Regions from separate parts of the Vibrio sp. 2433-A1 genome, predicted to be linked through region 2. Evidence: predicted binding sites of a transcription regulator. Region 2 holds the regulator's gene; the other holds the start of a gene.
What was found. Region 2 encodes MetJ, which represses methionine synthesis genes. Its sites were predicted from a motif close to TTAGACNTNTANANGTCTAA; they were not measured.
Positions count from the first base shown of each region.

Region 1: the regulator MetJ is predicted to act here: its motif matches at 3,110-3,129, upstream of metK (methionine adenosyltransferase).

Region 1 is NZ_JBRESC010000003.1:231,118-240,062, forward strand. Features, by position in the region: gene epd (erythrose-4-phosphate dehydrogenase) at 1-377, opposite strand, end outside; gene ACU01J_RS04900 (hypothetical protein) at 578-814, shown strand; gene tkt (transketolase) at 894-2,888, opposite strand; gene metK (methionine adenosyltransferase) at 3,209-4,363, shown strand; gene ACU01J_RS04915 (DUF2189 domain-containing protein) at 4,636-5,433, shown strand; gene ACU01J_RS04920 (SprT family zinc-dependent metalloprotease) at 5,503-6,000, shown strand; gene ACU01J_RS04925 (endonuclease) at 6,079-6,780, shown strand; gene rsmE (16S rRNA (uracil(1498)-N(3))-methyltransferase) at 6,910-7,641, shown strand; gene gshB (glutathione synthase) at 7,654-8,607, shown strand; gene ACU01J_RS04940 (YqgE/AlgH family protein) at 8,665-8,945, shown strand, end outside.
Region 2 is NZ_JBRESC010000024.1:48,929-57,873, forward strand. Features, by position in the region: gene priA (primosomal protein N') at 1-612, opposite strand, end outside; gene rpmE (50S ribosomal protein L31) at 894-1,112, shown strand; gene ACU01J_RS18775 (malic enzyme-like NAD(P)-binding protein) at 1,369-2,646, shown strand; gene metJ (met regulon transcriptional regulator MetJ) at 2,755-3,075, opposite strand; gene ACU01J_RS18785 (O-succinylhomoserine (thiol)-lyase) at 3,294-4,460, shown strand; gene ACU01J_RS18790 (bifunctional aspartate kinase/homoserine dehydrogenase II) at 4,460-6,871, shown strand; gene metF (methylenetetrahydrofolate reductase) at 7,090-7,980, shown strand; gene zapB (cell division protein ZapB) at 8,063-8,305, opposite strand; gene glpX (class II fructose-bisphosphatase) at 8,618-8,945, shown strand, end outside.

The DNA of each region.
Region 1 (8,945 bases), on a different contig from region 2:
GCGCCAGCCTTTATATGCTCTTGCCCGTCAACTTGAGAGCCAAATACACCAGTACAGTCTAGAACCAAATCAACTTCTAGATCTCGCCATGGCAAAAGCTCGATATCGCTTAAATGCAGGATGCGGATTGAGTCAAACTCGCCCGTCCCTTCATGCGGAGCATCATGGTGAACATAAATATGCTCTTGGTCATTGGAGATCTTCTTACCAAAACGTCCATGGCTGGTGTCATACTGAAGTAGATGCGCCATGGCATCGGGTTGAGCCAGTTCATTCACCGCAACAATTTTGATTTTTTGGTTCTTTCCACTTTCATATACTGCACGCAGTACATTACGACCGATACGTCCAAATCCATTGATCGCAACTTTTAGCATGATTCCATCGCCCTACATGATTTTCGTGTCACAAATAGTAACCGATAGCCATCCAAAGCGCATTAAATTCGTGATATGTGCCTAAGCATCAACTCTATAAAACTTGATTAATATATGGACAATATGTTTTATTAACAGATAGATAAGTGGTTTTCTGTTGGCTGTTTCTTTTCTAGTTTCATCAACCAAAGGAAATGACTATGTCTGGTTACCCAGCTACCCACTTTTGTAAGCAATGCTCACAAGAAACGCCCCATAGCGAAGTCTTAGTGAGAAAAACGAGCAGCTACGACAGTGATCGTTCTTTGCTTGGAAGAATTAAGCTGATGGCTCACTCCTTTATCAACGGTGGACATTACTACGACATGGATCGATACGTGACATGTAAAGTATGTGGTCGTAAAGAAAAAGATAACTGGGGTAATGAGTTTGAATAACTTTTAAACTTAATGAAGCCAATATAAAAAAACCGAGCCAAATTGCTCGGTTTTCTCTTTTTTGTCGATACGAACTAAATTAAGAAAGTAGTTCTTTCGCTGTGTTCACTACGTTTTCAGTGGTGAAACCGAACATCTTGAACAGTTCACCTGCTGGAGCAGATTCACCAAACGTTGTCATACCGATGATCTTGCCACCGAAGCCAACATACTTGTACCAGAAGTCTGCGATACCAGCTTCAACAGCGATACGTGCCGTTACGTCAGATGGAAGTACAGACTCACGGTACTCAGCGTCTTGCTTGTCAAATGCATCTGTTGATGGCATTGAAACAACGCGTACTTGCTTACCTTCAGCTGTTAGCTGTGCAGCTGCTTCTACTGCTAGCTCAACTTCAGAACCGGTTGCGATAAGGATAAGCTCTGGTTTGCCTGCACAATCTTTCAGGATGTAACCACCGCGAGCGATGTTTGCAACTTGCTCTTCGTTACGCTCTTGCTGTGCAAGGTTTTGACGAGAGAAGATTAGAGACGTTGGACCGTCTTTGCGCTCGATAGCCAGTTTCCAAGCTACTGCAGATTCCACTTGGTCACATGGACGCCATGTGCTCATGTTTGGCGTTAGACGTAGAGAAGCCATTTGCTCAACTGGTTGGTGAGTTGGGCCATCTTCGCCAAGACCGATAGAGTCGTGTGTGTAAACTTGGATGTTCTGAACTTTCATCAGAGCAGCCATACGCATTGCGTTACGAGCGTATTCCATGAACATTAGGAAAGTAGCGCCGTATGGTACGAAACCACCGTGCAGCGCAATACCGTTCATGATAGCCGTCATACCAAATTCACGGACACCGTAGTGGATGTAGTTACCAGACGCATCTTCAGCAGATACTGACTTAGAGCCAGACCACATAGTTAGGTTAGATGGTGCAAGGTCAGCAGAGCCGCCTAGGAATTCTGGTAGCATAGCACCAAACGCTTCTAGCGCATTTTGAGACGCTTTACGTGATGCGATGTTTGCTGGGTTAGCTTGAAGATCAGCAATGATTGCGTTTGCTTTCTCTTCCCACTCGGCAGGTAGCTCGCCGTTTAGGCGACGCTTAAGCTCAGCCGCTTCAGCTGGGTAAGCTGCTGCGTATGCATCGAACTTAGCGTTCCACGCTGCTTCCTTAGCTGCGCCTGCTTCTTTCGCATCCCACTCTGCATAGATGTCTGCTGGGATTTCAAATGGACCGTGTTCCCAACCAAGTTCTTTGCGAGTTGCTGCAATTTCTTCAGCGCCTAGTGGAGCACCGTGACAATCGTGTGAACCAGACTTATTAGGTGAACCAAAACCGATGATCGTCTTAGTACAGATTAGAGTTGGGCGTGGGTCAGCTTTCGCTGCAACAATAGCAGCATTGATCGCTTCTGGATCGTGACCGTCTACTGCAGGGATTACGTGCCAGCCGTACGCTTCAAAACGCTTAGGTGTGTCGTCAGAGAACCAACCTTCTACTTCACCATCAATTGAGATACCGTTGTCATCCCAGAATGCGATTAGCTTACCAAGACCTAGCGTACCAGCTAGAGAACATGCTTCGTGCGAGATACCTTCCATCAGACAGCCGTCACCCATGAATGCATAAGTGAAGTGGTCAACGATGTCGTGGCCTTCTTTGTTGAATTGTGCTGCTAGAGTTTTCTCAGCAAGCGCCATACCCACAGCGTTAGTGATACCTTGACCTAGAGGACCTGTTGTTGTTTCAACACCTGGTGCGTAGCCGTACTCAGGGTGGCCTGGAGTCTTAGAATGCAGCTGACGGAAGTTTTTCAGATCGTCAATTGATAGCTCGTAACCTGCAAGGTGCAGTAGAGAGTATATCAGCATAGAACCGTGGCCGTTAGACAGAACAAAACGGTCGCGGTCAGCCCACTCAGGGTTAGCCGGGTTGTGGTTTAGGTGAGAACGCCAAAGAACTTCAGCGATGTCAGCCATACCCATAGGTGCACCTGGGTGACCAGAGTTAGCTTGTTGTACACCATCCATACTTAGAGCACGGATTGCGTTTGCGAGATGTTGACGAGAAGACATGTCAGCTCCTGAATGCATTAAGCGAATCAAATAAGTGTGTGAATAATAATTCTCTCAAAGCACTTGGGGCACTGCAAACGTTTTCCAAGCCAAAAGCTCACAATTTTCCGAGATTTCGCTCCCTTTACCCTCAAGTTGTCTATATATAAACACAGTAAAGCAAACGTTTAGTTATGATTGATGAAAAAAAAGAGCTTGTAATTCGAGCAATCAAAATTAGAATAGACGTCTAGATGTAGATACACCTACAATTACTAATATTATTTAATAGTGATGAGTTAATAAAACTGGTCACTCTCAATCGATAAAGTGGAGCTCACATGGCTAAGCACCTGTTCACTTCTGAGTCAGTATCAGAAGGTCATCCAGATAAAATTGCAGACCAAATTTCTGATGCAGTACTTGATGCGATTCTAGAACAAGACCCTAAAGCACGTGTTGCGTGTGAAACTTACGTAAAAACCGGCATGGTAATGGTTGGTGGTGAAGTAACTACTTCTGCATGGGTTGATATCGAAGAGATCACTCGTGAGACAGTACGTGAAATTGGTTATGTTCACTCAGACATGGGTTTTGATGCTAATTCTTGTGCGGTTCTAAACACTATCGGCAAGCAGTCTCCAGACATCAACCAAGGTGTTGATAAAGCAGACCCTAAAGATCAGGGCGCTGGCGACCAAGGCATCATGTTTGGTTATGCAACCAACGAAACTGAAATTCTAATGCCTGCACCAATTACTTACTCTCACCGTCTTGTAGAAAAACAAGCGGAAGTTCGTAAGAATGGCAAGCTAGACTTCCTTCGCCCAGATGCGAAATCTCAGGTAACGTTCCAATATGATCAAGGTAAGATCGTTGGTATCGATGCAGTTGTTCTTTCAACTCAGCACTGTGATTCAATCTCGACTCCAGATCTACGTGAAGCAGTAATGGAAGAGATCATCAAGCCAGTACTGCCTTCTGAGTGGATCAACAAAGAGACTAACTTCTTTATCAACCCAACTGGCCGTTTCGTAATCGGTGGTCCTATGGGTGACTGTGGTCTAACAGGTCGTAAGATCATCGTAGATACCTACGGCGGCGCAGCTCGTCACGGTGGCGGTGCATTCTCTGGTAAAGATCCATCAAAAGTAGACCGTTCTGCAGCATACGCAGCGCGTTACGTAGCGAAAAACATCGTAGCAGCTGGCATGGCTGACCGTTGTGAAATCCAACTGTCTTACGCTATCGGTGTAGCAGATCCAACGTCTATCATGGTTGAAACGTTTGGTACTGAGAAAGTTGCCCACGAGATCATCATCGAAGCTGTTCGTCAGAACTTCGACCTACGTCCATACGGTCTACAAGAAATGCTGAACCTGCTTCAGCCTATCTATAAGAAGACTGCGGCATACGGTCACTTTGGTCGTGAAGAGTTCCCATGGGAAGCGACAGACAAAGCAGCGATTCTTGCAGAGTTCGCTGGTCTTAAGTAATTAAAATTTAAGACGTAATAGAATTGAAAAGGGCTTTTGGGTAACCAAAAGCCCTTTTTCTTTAGGGATAAATTTATGGCGTAAATTTGTATTTTTTTGCCATGGGGTCAATAGTTAAAAATATGTTAACGAGCAATTTCAGCGATGAAAGCTCGTTTGCGTTAACTGATGCGCCGCTTACATCCCAGAAGTCGCCAAGCCGGGCATCGAGTTTCCAACGCTAAATTTGCCAGCGAATTTAGTCTACATAGAGAATCGATCAAGGAGGATGTATGCCTCGTACGGTGAATCCAGACGACTTTAAACCTAAACAGAAAGAAGTCCCAGACTCGGAATACGCTCGCACGATTCCGTGTAATCAACTCAGTATTTCAGCACCATTCCACTGGCTGTCTCTTGGCCTGCATGACTTTGTTAGAATGCCCTTAATCAGTGCTTTCTATGGGTTATGCTTTATGGCAGCAGCAATCGGCATTGTGCTACTCGTTCAATGGCAAGGCACTCACCTAGTAGTCATGCCAAGTCTAGTGGTCTATATGCTCATTGGCCCTTTCCTCGCTTTAGGCTTATACGATGCCGCTTGGGAACGAGAAAAAGGCCATAGCGCCAGCTTAATCCACTCCATGAAAGCCATTAGCCGTAACTCCTCCTCACAGTGGGCATTTGCGGTGCTATTGGCGGTGTGTATGATTTTCTGGATGCGTATTGCCGCGCTACTTCATGCCCTCTACCCTTCGGTACAAGGCGCACCGCTCACCGAATTTATGCCTTTCCTCGTCATAGGTTCACTGGTTGGCTTCGTCCTAGCTTGTGTGGTGTTTAGTATTTCCGCGTTCTCTATCCCGGTAATGATGGAACGCCGCGTCGATATGATGACCGCCGTATTCACCAGCTTTAACGCGGTTAAATCAAACATCCCTGCGATGATTGTTTGGGCGGCGCTGATTTGTGGCGGTATTCTTGTCGGCTTTGCCACCTACGGTATCGGTATGCTGTTTACCATGCCAATCCTTGGCTATGGTACTTGGCACGCTTACCATGAAACCATCAAGAAGAAACATCACCCTTAACAAGCGAAGCCATTTCGATCTATGATGCGCCCCAGCCATTTGAGCTGGGGCGTTTATTTAGGAGTGGTTGTGGATTCTGAACTCAATTATCGTGCACATAAAGTGATAGCTAACTGCATCCAGCAGGCTCAGGTCTCCTTCAAACGCACATTTACTCAGCCAAAATTAAACTACAAACTGCGCGGTAAAGCCGCGGGTAAAGCCTACCTGCAGCTAAATGAGATTCGTCTCAACCCAACGCTATTTGAAGAAAACCAGCAGGCTTTCCTTACAGATGTGATTCCGCATGAAGTTGCTCATCTGATTACCTACCAAGTCTATGGTCGCGTTAAGCCGCACGGGAAAGAATGGCAAGGCGTGATGGAAGCCGTCTTTAAAGTGCCAGCAAAAACAACCCATAGCTTCGAAGTCACTTCCGTACAAGGGAAAACCTTTGAATATCTTTGCGCCTGTACGACCTATCCCCTTTCCATTCGCCGCCATAATAAAGTACTGCGAAACCAAGCCAGTTACCGCTGCCAACAGTGCCAACAGACGTTAAGTTTCACTGGCAAACAACTGACCTAATTAAGACAATTCTCATCAATACCAGCCATAATTGCGTGTTAGACTGTAATTCATACTACTTTTCTAATACAAAATTCCATGAAAAGAATCCTATTTTTCAGTCTATTATTGACACTTTTCAGTGTTACTAGCCATGCTGCTCCACCCTCTTCTTTCTCCAAAGCAAAAAAAGAAGCCGTAAAAATTTACGCCGATCACCCAACCAGTTTTTACTGTGGTTGTGATATTGAATGGCAAGGACGTAAAGGAACACCTGATTTAGAGTCGTGTGGTTACCAAGTCCGTAAACAACAAAAGCGCGCTTCTCGAATAGAATGGGAGCATGTCGTCCCAGCTTGGCAATTTGGCCACCAGCGTCAATGTTGGCAAACTGGCGGACGTAAAAACTGTACTAAGAACGATAAAACCTTCCGTCTGATGGAAGCGGATCTGCATAACCTGACTCCGGCTATTGGAGAAGTGAATGGCGACCGTTCTAACTACAACTTCAGCCAGTGGAACGGTGTTGATGGCATTAGCTACGGACGCTGCGAAATGCAGGTTAACTTTAAGCAACGTAAGGTCATGCCACCTGATAGAGCAAAAGGCTCAATTGCGCGTACTTACCTCTACATGAGTCAAGAGTACGGCTTTAAATTGTCCAAACAGCAGAAGCAGTTGATGACAGCATGGAACAAGCAGTTCCCAGTAGATAAGTGGGAATGCAAACGTGAAGAGCGTATCTTCAAAATCCAAGGTAATCACAACCGATTTGTTTACCAAGCTTGCCAAGCGCTATAGCTCTCACAGCGTTATGAAATTGAGAGTTTCCAGTAATTAATTGGAAACTCTCTCTGCCCCTTGTTTTTTCGCATAAAAGCATCCATGTTAGAGGTTATCTCAAAACCTCTTGCTGGAAATCGAAACACAATGCGAATCCCACGAATCTATCACCCAGAAGCCATTAATCAGTTAGGCTCTCTCATGCTCTGCGATGATGCCGCAGGCCATATTGGCCGTGTATTACGCATGAAAGAGGGACAAGAAGTACTGCTGTTTGACGGCAGTGGCGCTGAGTTCCCAGCAGAGATCGCTAGCGTTTCAAAGAAAAACGTTGAAGTGAATATTACTCAACGTGTCGAACGCAGCTCAGAATCACCACTCGACCTTCACTTAGGCCAAGTTATTTCACGTGGCGATAAGATGGAATTCACCATCCAGAAGTCGGTAGAGCTTGGTGTAAACACGATTACCCCTCTGATTTCAGAGCGCTGTGGTGTCAAACTCGATCAAAAACGTTTCGAGAAAAAACTCGCCCAATGGCAAAAGATCGCCATCAGTGCTTGTGAGCAGTGTGGTCGCAACACAGTCCCAGAAATCCGCCCAATCATGCAATTAGAAGCGTGGTGTGGAGAGGAATATGACGGTCTAAAACTGAACCTCCACCCGCGTGCAAAATACTCGATCAATACTCTACCAACACCAGTAGAGAAGGTGCGTCTGTTGATTGGCCCAGAAGGTGGCTTATCAGCGGAAGAGATCGGTATGACGGAAAACTACAAATTTGAAGAGACGCTACTCGGCCCACGTGTACTACGTACCGAAACGGCGGCGCTTACTGCAATTACAGCCCTGCAAGTTCGTTTCGGCGATCTTGGTTAGACGGAGAATAATATGATCAAATTAGGTATCGTAATGGACCCTATCTCGTCCATTAACATCAAGAAAGACTCTAGCTTTGCCATGATGCTTGAAGCGCAGCGCCGCGGCTACGAAATCCACTACATGGAAATGGATGACCTTCACCTAGACCAAGGTGTAGCAGTTGCTGATACTAAAGTGGTTGAGCTTAAAGAAGATCCAACGGGTTGGTATGAGTTCAAATCTGAGCAAACTATCGAGCTTTCAGAGCTAGATGCGGTACTGATGCGTAAAGATCCTCCGTTTGATACGGAATACATCTACGCCACTTACATCCTAGAGCGCGCTGAAGAGCAAGGCACACTGATCGTCAACAAACCGCAAAGCCTACGCGATTGTAACGAAAAGCTGTTTACGGCTTGGTTCCCTGAGCTAACACCGACCACTATCGTGACGCGTAAAGCAGAGAAGATTAAGCAGTTCCGTGAAAAGCATGGTGATGTAATTCTTAAGCCGCTTGATGGTATGGGTGGCGCGTCTATCTTCCGCGTTAAAGAAGGCGATCCAAACGTATCTGTGATTATCGAGACCCTGACTAACCATGGTCAGAACTACGCAATGGCGCAGACTTTCGTCCCTGATATCAGTAACGGTGACAAACGTATCTTGGTTGTTGATGGTGAACCAATGCCATATTGCCTAGCGCGTATTCCTGCAAAAGGTGAGACTCGTGGCAACCTAGCAGCTGGCGGTACAGGTGAAGCTCGCCCACTTAGCGAGACAGATAAAAAGATCGCCGAAGCAGTAGCGCCTACACTTAAAGAAAAAGGACTTATCTTTGTTGGTCTGGATGTGATTGGCGATAAGCTAACTGAGATCAACGTAACGAGCCCGACGTGCATTCGTGAAATCGAAGCAGCTTTTGATGTCTCTATTACTGGCAAACTTATGGACGCAATTGAGCGTCGCCTAAAAGAATCAAAATAATTTGCCATGCTAATCATAGGGCGGTCATTGATCGCCCCATTTTGAGTTGGAGTGACTATGAACTTAACCAACCATTTTTTAGTGGCAATGCCGGGGATGAAAGACCCATACTTTCAGCGCAGTGTTATTTACGTTTGCGAGCATAATGAAGATGGTGCAATGGGGCTGATGATCAATGCACCGATTGATATCACCATAGGTAAGATGCTCGAAAAAGTCGATGTTCAAGCGTCTCACCCTAAACTTCAAACAGAAAGCTTAGACAAGCCGGTTCTTAATGGTGGGCCTGTTTCAGAAGACCGTGGCTTTATTCTCCACCAGCCGAAAGATAACTATGA
Region 2 (8,945 bases):
TTGTTCCGAGTTGAGTTTAGGCTTGTCAACATGGGCTTCAACGTTCTGACGCCAATCCCGAATAACTGGTTTAGTTTCAAGCGACTCAATCCAACCTTTTTCACTGAGTGATTTCAGTACCGAAGAGGAGACTTCCTCATCAATAAAGCGTTGATGTGGTAGCGCGCCTGCTTCAAGCATGTGCATCACCTTAGCTTGCTTAATCGCTCGACCAAAGCCTTGCATTAACTGATCGCGCCCTGCTGAGGTCAGTTGCCACTCCACCAGCGTAGCAAAGTCAGCAGGCTTGCCTTTACGCAGTGCACTTGGCATCGCATTGAGTAAAGTGTCTCCCAATGGGTACTGATAAAACTGACTACACCATAGCAACAACGAATAAAGCTTTTCAGGCCATACTGGTTGGCTATCGAGAACTTGCTTAATCGGCTTGAGCTTATCAAGACTAAACTCAGACTCATTGGCAAACGCGGTCACCACGCCCACTAACGTCTGACGACCAAAAGGCACCGACACTCGCCCACCTATTACGGGAAATAGGTGGCTTGGAATCTGGTAATCAAACTGTTTATCGAGTGGCACTGGTAACGCTACTCGGGCTATCAAAGGTCGCATTGTTTGGCAAAAAAGCTCGCTGGAAGGAATCGATAATTAGTCTAAGGGAAAAGCCTTGCAGTGGAAAGAGAGGCGCAAAAGTCTGCCAAAAACAATAGCGGCTAAAAAAGTAGCAAGTTTGTTTCCAAATCGGTTGATCCTAACGCACGTATTCATTACTATATCGCGCCTTAGGATATGGCTCGCTTTATGGCAGCGGTATCCAAGATAATTTTTTATTAACTACGTGTGGTGTCCGGCTCAGATTCGGATAGCGACACGGCCTATTTAGAGGTTCTCCCATGAAAACTGGTATCCACCCAGAATACAAAGCAATCAAAGCTACTTGTTCTTGCGGTAACTCTTTCGAGTTCAACTCAACTCTAGCTAAAGATTCTATCCACCTAGACGTATGTGACAAATGTCACCCATTCTACACTGGTAAGCAACGTATCGTAGATACAGGCGGCCGTGTTGATCGCTTCAACAAGCGTTTCGGTGCTCTTTCAAGCAAGAAGTAATTTCTTCGACTTGATTGGAAAAAAGGACGCTCAGGCGTCCTTTTTTGTTATCTGCTACCGACCAAATTGCTATTTTTCAGAGTAATCTATTGCTAAATTTTAGATTCGCTAGCCATATCTCTATTCATCTGGTCTTATCTCCAGTTATTTACCGCATTTTATTGCTTTAGCTCGCATTATGACCTTTGCAGCTTGACTTAGTTACTCTAAAATGGATTTCCCCATTATTTATAATTAATAACGAGTACCTACACCCATGTCAGACGACAATCTCCAAGAATTATCCCCAGAAGAACAATTCCGCCAACAAGCACTGGACTACCATGCTTACCCTACACCAGGAAAAATCGCTGTCGCATTAACGACTCCAGCTGAAACAGCTAAGGATCTCGCACTAGCATACAGCCCTGGCGTGGCAGAACCTGTACGTGAAATCGCGCAAAACGCCGATAACGTTTACAAGTACACTTCGAAAGGAAATATGGTTGCAGTTATCTCAAACGGCACTGCCATTCTTGGTCTAGGTAACTTAGGTCCTCTAGCATCAAAACCAGTAATGGAAGGTAAATCACTTCTATTCAAACGTTTTGCAGGTTTAGACTCAATTGATATTGAAGTAAAACACCGCACTATCGAAGAGTTTGTTGATACTGTGGCAAACATCGCTGACACCTTTGGTGGTATTAACCTAGAAGACATCAAAGCACCTGATTGTTTTGAAATTGAAAAGCAGCTTATCGAGCGTTGTGATGTACCTGTATTCCACGATGACCAACACGGTACGGCGATTGTAACGGCTGCCGGTATGCTTAATGCGATTGAGTTACAAGGCAAAAAATTAGAAGAAGCAACAATTGTGTGTCTGGGTGCTGGCGCTGCTGCTGTTGCATGTATGGAGCTACTGATCAAATGTGGCGCAATGCGCGAAAAAATCTACATGCTTGACCGTAAGGGTGTCATTCACACTCGTCGTGACGACCTGAACGAATATAAACAACTGTTCGCTAACAACACAGATAAGCGCACGCTAGAAGACGTGATTGAAGGGGCAGATCTGTTCTTGGGTGTATCGGGTCCTAACCTACTGTCACCAGAAGCGCTTAAGCTAATGGCTGACAAGCCTGTTGTATTCGCATGTTCGAACCCAGATCCAGAGATCAAGCCAGAACTCGCTCACGAAGTGCGTGACGATCTAATCATGGGTACGGGTCGCAGCGATTACCCGAACCAAGTTAACAACGTACTTTGTTTCCCATTCATCTTCCGTGGCGCTCTTGACGTACGCGCAAGTGAAATTAACGATGAAATGAAACTGGCAGCGGTGGATGCAATTCGTCAACTAGCTAAAGAAGAAGTGCCAACAGAAGTACTGGCAGCAGCAGGTGTTGACGCGCTTTCGTTCGGCCCTGGTTACATTATTCCAAAACCAATGGACTCGCGTTTACTGCCTCGCGTAGCGAAAGCGGTAGCTCAAGCAGCGGTTGATTCAGGTGTTGCTCGTATCGAGATGCCAGAAAACTACATGGCAAGCTAATCCGCTTTAATCATGGACAATAAAAAACCGCTCTCCAATGGAGAGCGGTTTTTTTGTATCTATTCAGTATTGGCTCACAGCGAAAAACTAAGGTGCTTGTGGTTTTTATTATTCTTCGTCAAACGCTTCGAATTCAATACCCATCTCTGTCATCAGTTTTTTCACTTCAGCAGGAATATCGTCTGGGCGATCTTTACGTAAATCTTCATCCGTCGGCAATGGTTGGCCTGTGTAAGCATGAAGAAATGCTTCACACAATAGCTCGCTATTGGTTGCGTGGCGGAGGTTATTAATCTGACGACGCGTACGCTCATCAGTCAATACCTTCAATACTTTCAATGGAATAGAAACGGTAATCTTCTTTACTTGTTCGCTTTTCTTTCCATGTTCAGCATATGGGCTTATGTATTCGCCATTCCAATCTGCCATTGCGCACCTTTTGTAAATATTTATGTTTGAAATTAGAAAACGCAATTTTAGCGGGATTTATGGCCATAAGCAAAGACATATAGACGTCTAGAAGTGTTGACGGCCACAAAAATGACAAGTAAAGTGGACAGATATCGATTGGAATAACATATATCTAACAACCAACAGGTATAGCGTATTCCCTACTAGAAGTCACTAAAGTTCGAAAGGAAACACTTATGAGCACCCGCAAACCAGCCACAATCGCGGTACGTACTGGTATCGAGTCTGACACTCAGCATCACGCAGTGGTTCCACCAATCTACCTATCGACCAACTATGGCTTCCCGGCATTTGGCGAAGTACCAAAATACGACTATACCCGCTCAGGCAACCCAAACCGTGGTTTACTTGAAACCGCTCTGTTCGAGTTAGAGTCTGGTAAAGGCGCTGTCGTCACCAACTGTGGCACCTCAGCACTTAACCTTTGGGTATCCGCTTTCTTAGGCCCAGATGACCTTATCGTGGCACCGCATGACTGTTACGGCGGTACTTACCGTCTATTTAACACCCGTGCCAATAAAGGTGATTTCAAAGTCAAGTTTGTTGATCAATCCGATCAGCAAGCCTTCGCCGCCGCTATCGCGAAAAAGCCTAAATTAATTCTGTTAGAGACTCCTTCTAACCCACTCGTACGAGTGGTTGATATTGCGAAGGTGTGTGAACAAGCCAAACAAGTCGGTGCTTTGGTTGCTGTCGACAACACCTTTTTGACACCTGTGTTCCAAAAGCCTTTAGAGCTTGGCGCTGACTTTGTTATCCACTCAACAACGAAATACATCAACGGCCACTCTGATGTGATTGGTGGCGTGGTAATCACTAAAACTGAAGAGCATGCTGAAGAGCTAGCTTGGTGGGGCAACTGCATCGGCGCAACGGGCACACCGTTTGATAGCTACATGACGCTACGTGGTATTCGCACTTTAGGCGCGCGTATGAAAGTGCACGAGGAAAGCTCAAGTAAGATCTTAAGCTATCTACAAACTCAAGAGTTAGTTGGTAGCATCTATCACCCAAGCCTACCGGAACACCCTGGTCACGAGATTGCTAAAAAGCAGCAGTCAGGCTTTGGTTCTATGCTCAGTTTTGAGTTCGCCGGTAGCTTTGAACAATTGAAATACTTTGTTGGTGAACTGGCTTTGTTCTCACTCGCCGAGTCACTTGGTGGTGTAGAAAGCCTAATTTGCCACCCTGCCTCTATGACTCACCGTGCAATGGGTGAAGAAGCACTTGCCGAAGCAGGAGTATCTCAACAACTGCTTCGCTTATCAGTCGGTTTAGAAGATGCAGATGACTTAATTGAAGACCTTCAACAGGCATTTGCTAAAGCTAAGGAGGCATTCTAATGTCTATCGAGCGTCAGCTACATAAATTTGGTGGCAGCAGCTTAGCAGACCCTGAGTGCTACCGCCGCGTAGTGGGAATACTTAAAGAATACTCAAAGCCTGATGACCTAATTGTGGTCTCCGCGGCCGGTAAAACAACTAACCGCCTCATCGCCTTTTTAGAAGCGTTGAGTAAAGATGGCCGCCTTGCCCATGAAGAGCTTCAAAGCCTACGTCAATTTCAGATTGAACTGGTCGAAGCGCTGCTAAGTGGTGAAGAGCGCGAGCAACTTCTAGCACCCCTACGTGATGAATTTAGCACCCTTGGTGAACTCACCTATCCGCTCACAGAAGCTGAAAAAGCAGCAGTTCTTGGTCACGGTGAAATGTGGTCATCACGCTTACTGTCTGCTTTGCTAAATCAAAACCAATTACCTGCTGTAGCTCAAGATGCGCGCGCATTTCTTCGCGCAGAAGCAGGCACTCAGCCGGAGGTTGAATTTGGTACGTCTTATCCATTGATTAAAGAAGTCTTAGCACAACATTCCCACCATCGTATCGTCATTACTGGCTTTATGGCTCAAGATAGCCAAGGCCATACTGTATTGCTTGGCCGTAATGGTTCCGATTACTCAGCGACAGTAATCGGTGCATTAGCCGAAGCAAGCCGAGTGACAATTTGGAGCGATGTAGCCGGTGTTTACAGCGCAGATCCTCGCTTAGTCTCTGATGCCTGTCTATTACCTTTATTACGTTTAGATGAAGCCAGTGAGTTGGCACGTCTAGCAGCTCCGGTTTTACACAGCCGTACATTGCAGCCTGTCGCGCAAAGCACTATGGATCTGCACCTACGTTGCAGCTACCAGCCAGAGTCTGGCTCAACCCGTATTGAACGTGTACTGGCATCAGGCCGCGGAGCCAAAATTATTTCGTCACTTGATGAAGTACTTCTAATTGAACTTAACTTTGCTTCTGGTCACGACTTCCAACGTGTCGAAAATGAGGTACTAACTAGCCTTAAACGTGCCCAGCTAGAGCCGCTCACTTACGAGTCACAGCCTGATCAGCAATGTCTGCGTTTAGCCTACACCGCAGAGATCGCTGGCGGAGCACTAGAGTACTTGCAAGATGCTGCTATTGAAGCCGAAATTAAGCTTAAAGAAGGCTACTCAATGGTGGCTGCAGTTGGTGCAGGTGTAACAACCAATGCCAATCATTGCTACGGTTTCTACCAGCAGCTAAAGAACGCACCAATTGAATTCATCTCTGAATCATTGTCTCGCTTAAGCTTAGTCGCGGTAATACGTACTACAGACACCAATCCCCTGGTTAAATCAATTCATAGCCAACTATTCCAAGCGCAAAAGCGTGTTGCGATCGCGCTGTGTGGCAAAGGCAATATCGGTTCAAGTTGGATTGAGCTGTTTACTGAGCAGAAAAATGAACTAGACAAGCGCCACGGCATGAATTTCGAACTTGTCGCGGTTGTCGATAGTCAGACCTATTGGCTCGATTCAAACGGTATTGATGCAAGTAAAGTGGCAGCGCATTTTGATGAAGAGTCAGTCAGCCACGAAGGTAACAACTGGATTGAACAACTAGGTGCTCTACAAGGTTACGATGACGTCGTTGTACTTGATGTAACTGCAAGCCAAACTCTAGCGAGTCGCTATCTTGAAATTGCCGAGCAAGGCATGCACTTAATCTCGGCCAATAAAGTCGCAGGCTCAGCATCAAGTGAGTACTACCACCAAGTACAAGATGCATTTGCGAAAATTAATCGTCACTGGTTATACAATGCGACTGTTGGTGCAGGTCTACCAATTAACCATACCGTGCGTGACCTGCGCGAAAGTGGTGATGACATTACTGCACTTTCAGGCATCTTCTCAGGAACACTTTCATGGCTATTCCAGCAGTATGATGGCACGATTCCATTTGCAGAACTTGTCGACTTAGCTTGGCAACAAGGCCTTACTGAACCAGATCCACGCAGTGACCTCGATGGTTCTGACGTAATGCGCAAGCTGGTCATCCTCGCTCGTGAATCTGGGCTTTCGTTAGAGCCAGAATCAGTCAAAGTTGAAAGCCTAGTTCCAGCAGAGCTTGCCGACATCTCTTTAGATGAGTTCTTCGATAAAAGCCAACGACTAAGCGAGCTACTCGCAGAGCGCCTAGAAAAAGCTCAGCGCGACGATAAGGTCTTAAGGTATGTCGCACGCTTAGAAAAAAATGGAACGGCTACTGTAGGTGTAGAAGCACTAAATAAAGAGCATGCGTTAGCCAACCTCTTACCATGTGACAACATCTTCGCGATTGAAAGTAAATGGTACAAAGATAACCCACTGGTTATCCGTGGTCCTGGTGCAGGTAGAGAAGTGACTGCGGGCGCCATTCAATCAGATCTCAATCTTCTTTCTAGCTTACTTTAAGCAAAATAGGCGCAGTCATCACTGCGCCTAATACTCTTACTCAATCATCATCAATCGATTTAAACTCAACTTAAACTCCCTTCATAATTAACTTGAGAAAAATTCATAATCGTACGGTTGACATTAAATCGTATTCAATACATTCTGTAGACATATAGACGTCTAAACGTCGATTCAAGTTTTTGAGTTTTGGCACTGATGGCCACATGGAGAGTAAGATGGGATACACACACGCTAGTCATATTGACGCTTTAAATCAGAATATTGCTGAGCTGTCTGACAATATCAATGTGTCATTTGAGTTTTTTCCGCCAAGCAGTGAAAAAATGGAAGAGACTCTGTGGAATTCAGTGCACCGCTTAAAAACTCTCAAACCTAAATTTGTTTCTGTTACTTACGGTGCCAACTCAGGTGAGCGCGACAGAACTCATTCAATCATCAAAGAAATCAAAGATCAAACTGGTCTCGTAGCAGCACCGCACCTAACCTGTATTGATGCTTCACGCGATGAACTTATCCAGATTGCCGATGATTACTGGTCAAATGGTATCCAAAGCATTGTTGCTCTGCGTGGTGATATTCCGCCGGGTGGCGGCGCTCCTGAAATGTATGCATCCGATCTAGTGACGCTACTAAAAGAACGTCATAACTTTGATATTTCCGTTGCCGCTTTCCCAGAAGTACACCCAGAAGCGAAGAGTGCTCAAGCCGACCTGTTAAACCTAAAGCGTAAAGTAGACGCTGGTGCTAACCGTGCTATCACTCAGTTCTTCTTCGATGTTGAAAGCTACTTACGCTTCCGTGACCGTAGTGTTGCTGCTGGTATCGATGTTGAAATCGTACCGGGTATCCTTCCTGTATCGAACTTTAAGCAAGCGTCACGTTTTGCTGCAATGAATAATGTAAAAGTACCTGGCTGGATGGCGCAACAGTTTGAAGGGCTAGATGACGATCCAACAACACGTCAGCTAGTTGGTGCTAGCCAAGCAATCGATATGGTACGCATCCTTAGCCGTGAAGGAGTGAAGGACTTCCACTTCTACACTCTTAACCGTGCCGAGATGACGTACGCACTATGCCATACTCTTGGTGTCCGTCCGCAAGGCTAACCCTAGCTTAGAAAACCCCGCTCAAAATAAAAAGGCCGAACACGATGTTCGGCCTTTTTGATCTGTTCGAGTAAAGTATGATTTACTCTACTTCATCCATTTTACCTAGCAGGTTACGGATGCGCTCTTGCCACGCTGAGTGCTCTTGTTGCATCTGCTGAGCTTTCTGCTCAAGCTCTTCACGGTTTGCACGTAGCTCGTTCGCTTCAGTTGCTAGCTTTTCTTTTTCTTCTTTAAGCTCTTCAACTTCCATCTGTAGAAGAGCAATAGTATCTACTGCAGTTTGGATTTTAGTTTCTAGTTGTTCTAGTACTTCAAAAGACATCTTAGCCTACCTATATTTATTCGGATAAGGGTTTTGGTCACTAATGTACCAAAACCTATTTTGTTCCATTCTACTCAGCCGAGAGCTGATAAACACTCCCTATATTTGATATTTTGCACCATTCGGTCAAAAAAACAGCGTAAATTGACAGTCACCTTACATCCAGGGAGCTGGTTAATCTCAATGACCAATTTAACCCACTAGATTGATGCAGTTCAATGGTCGTTCAATTAAAAAAGCAAACGTTTCCTTCTTGATATGCTAAAATTCTGCCGTTTTTATTTTTCTCTTTCCTTGAATTTTGGAGTCATCATGAAACGCGATTTAGCAATGGCATTTTCTCGAGTTACCGAAGGGGCAGCATTAGCTGGTTACAAATGGCTTGGTCGAGGCGACAAAAATGCAGCTGATGGTGCAGCAGTGGAAGTTATGCGTACCTTACTCAATAAAACAGAGATCAGTGGAGAGATCGTGATTGGTGAAGGCGAGATCGATGATGCTCCAATGCTCTACATCGGTGAACAAGTTGGTATTGGTGGTGATGAAGTCGACATTGCAGTAGACCCAATTGAAGGAACACGTATGACCGCAATGGGTCAATCGAATGCTCTTGCTGTACTGGCTGCAGGTGAGAAAGGTA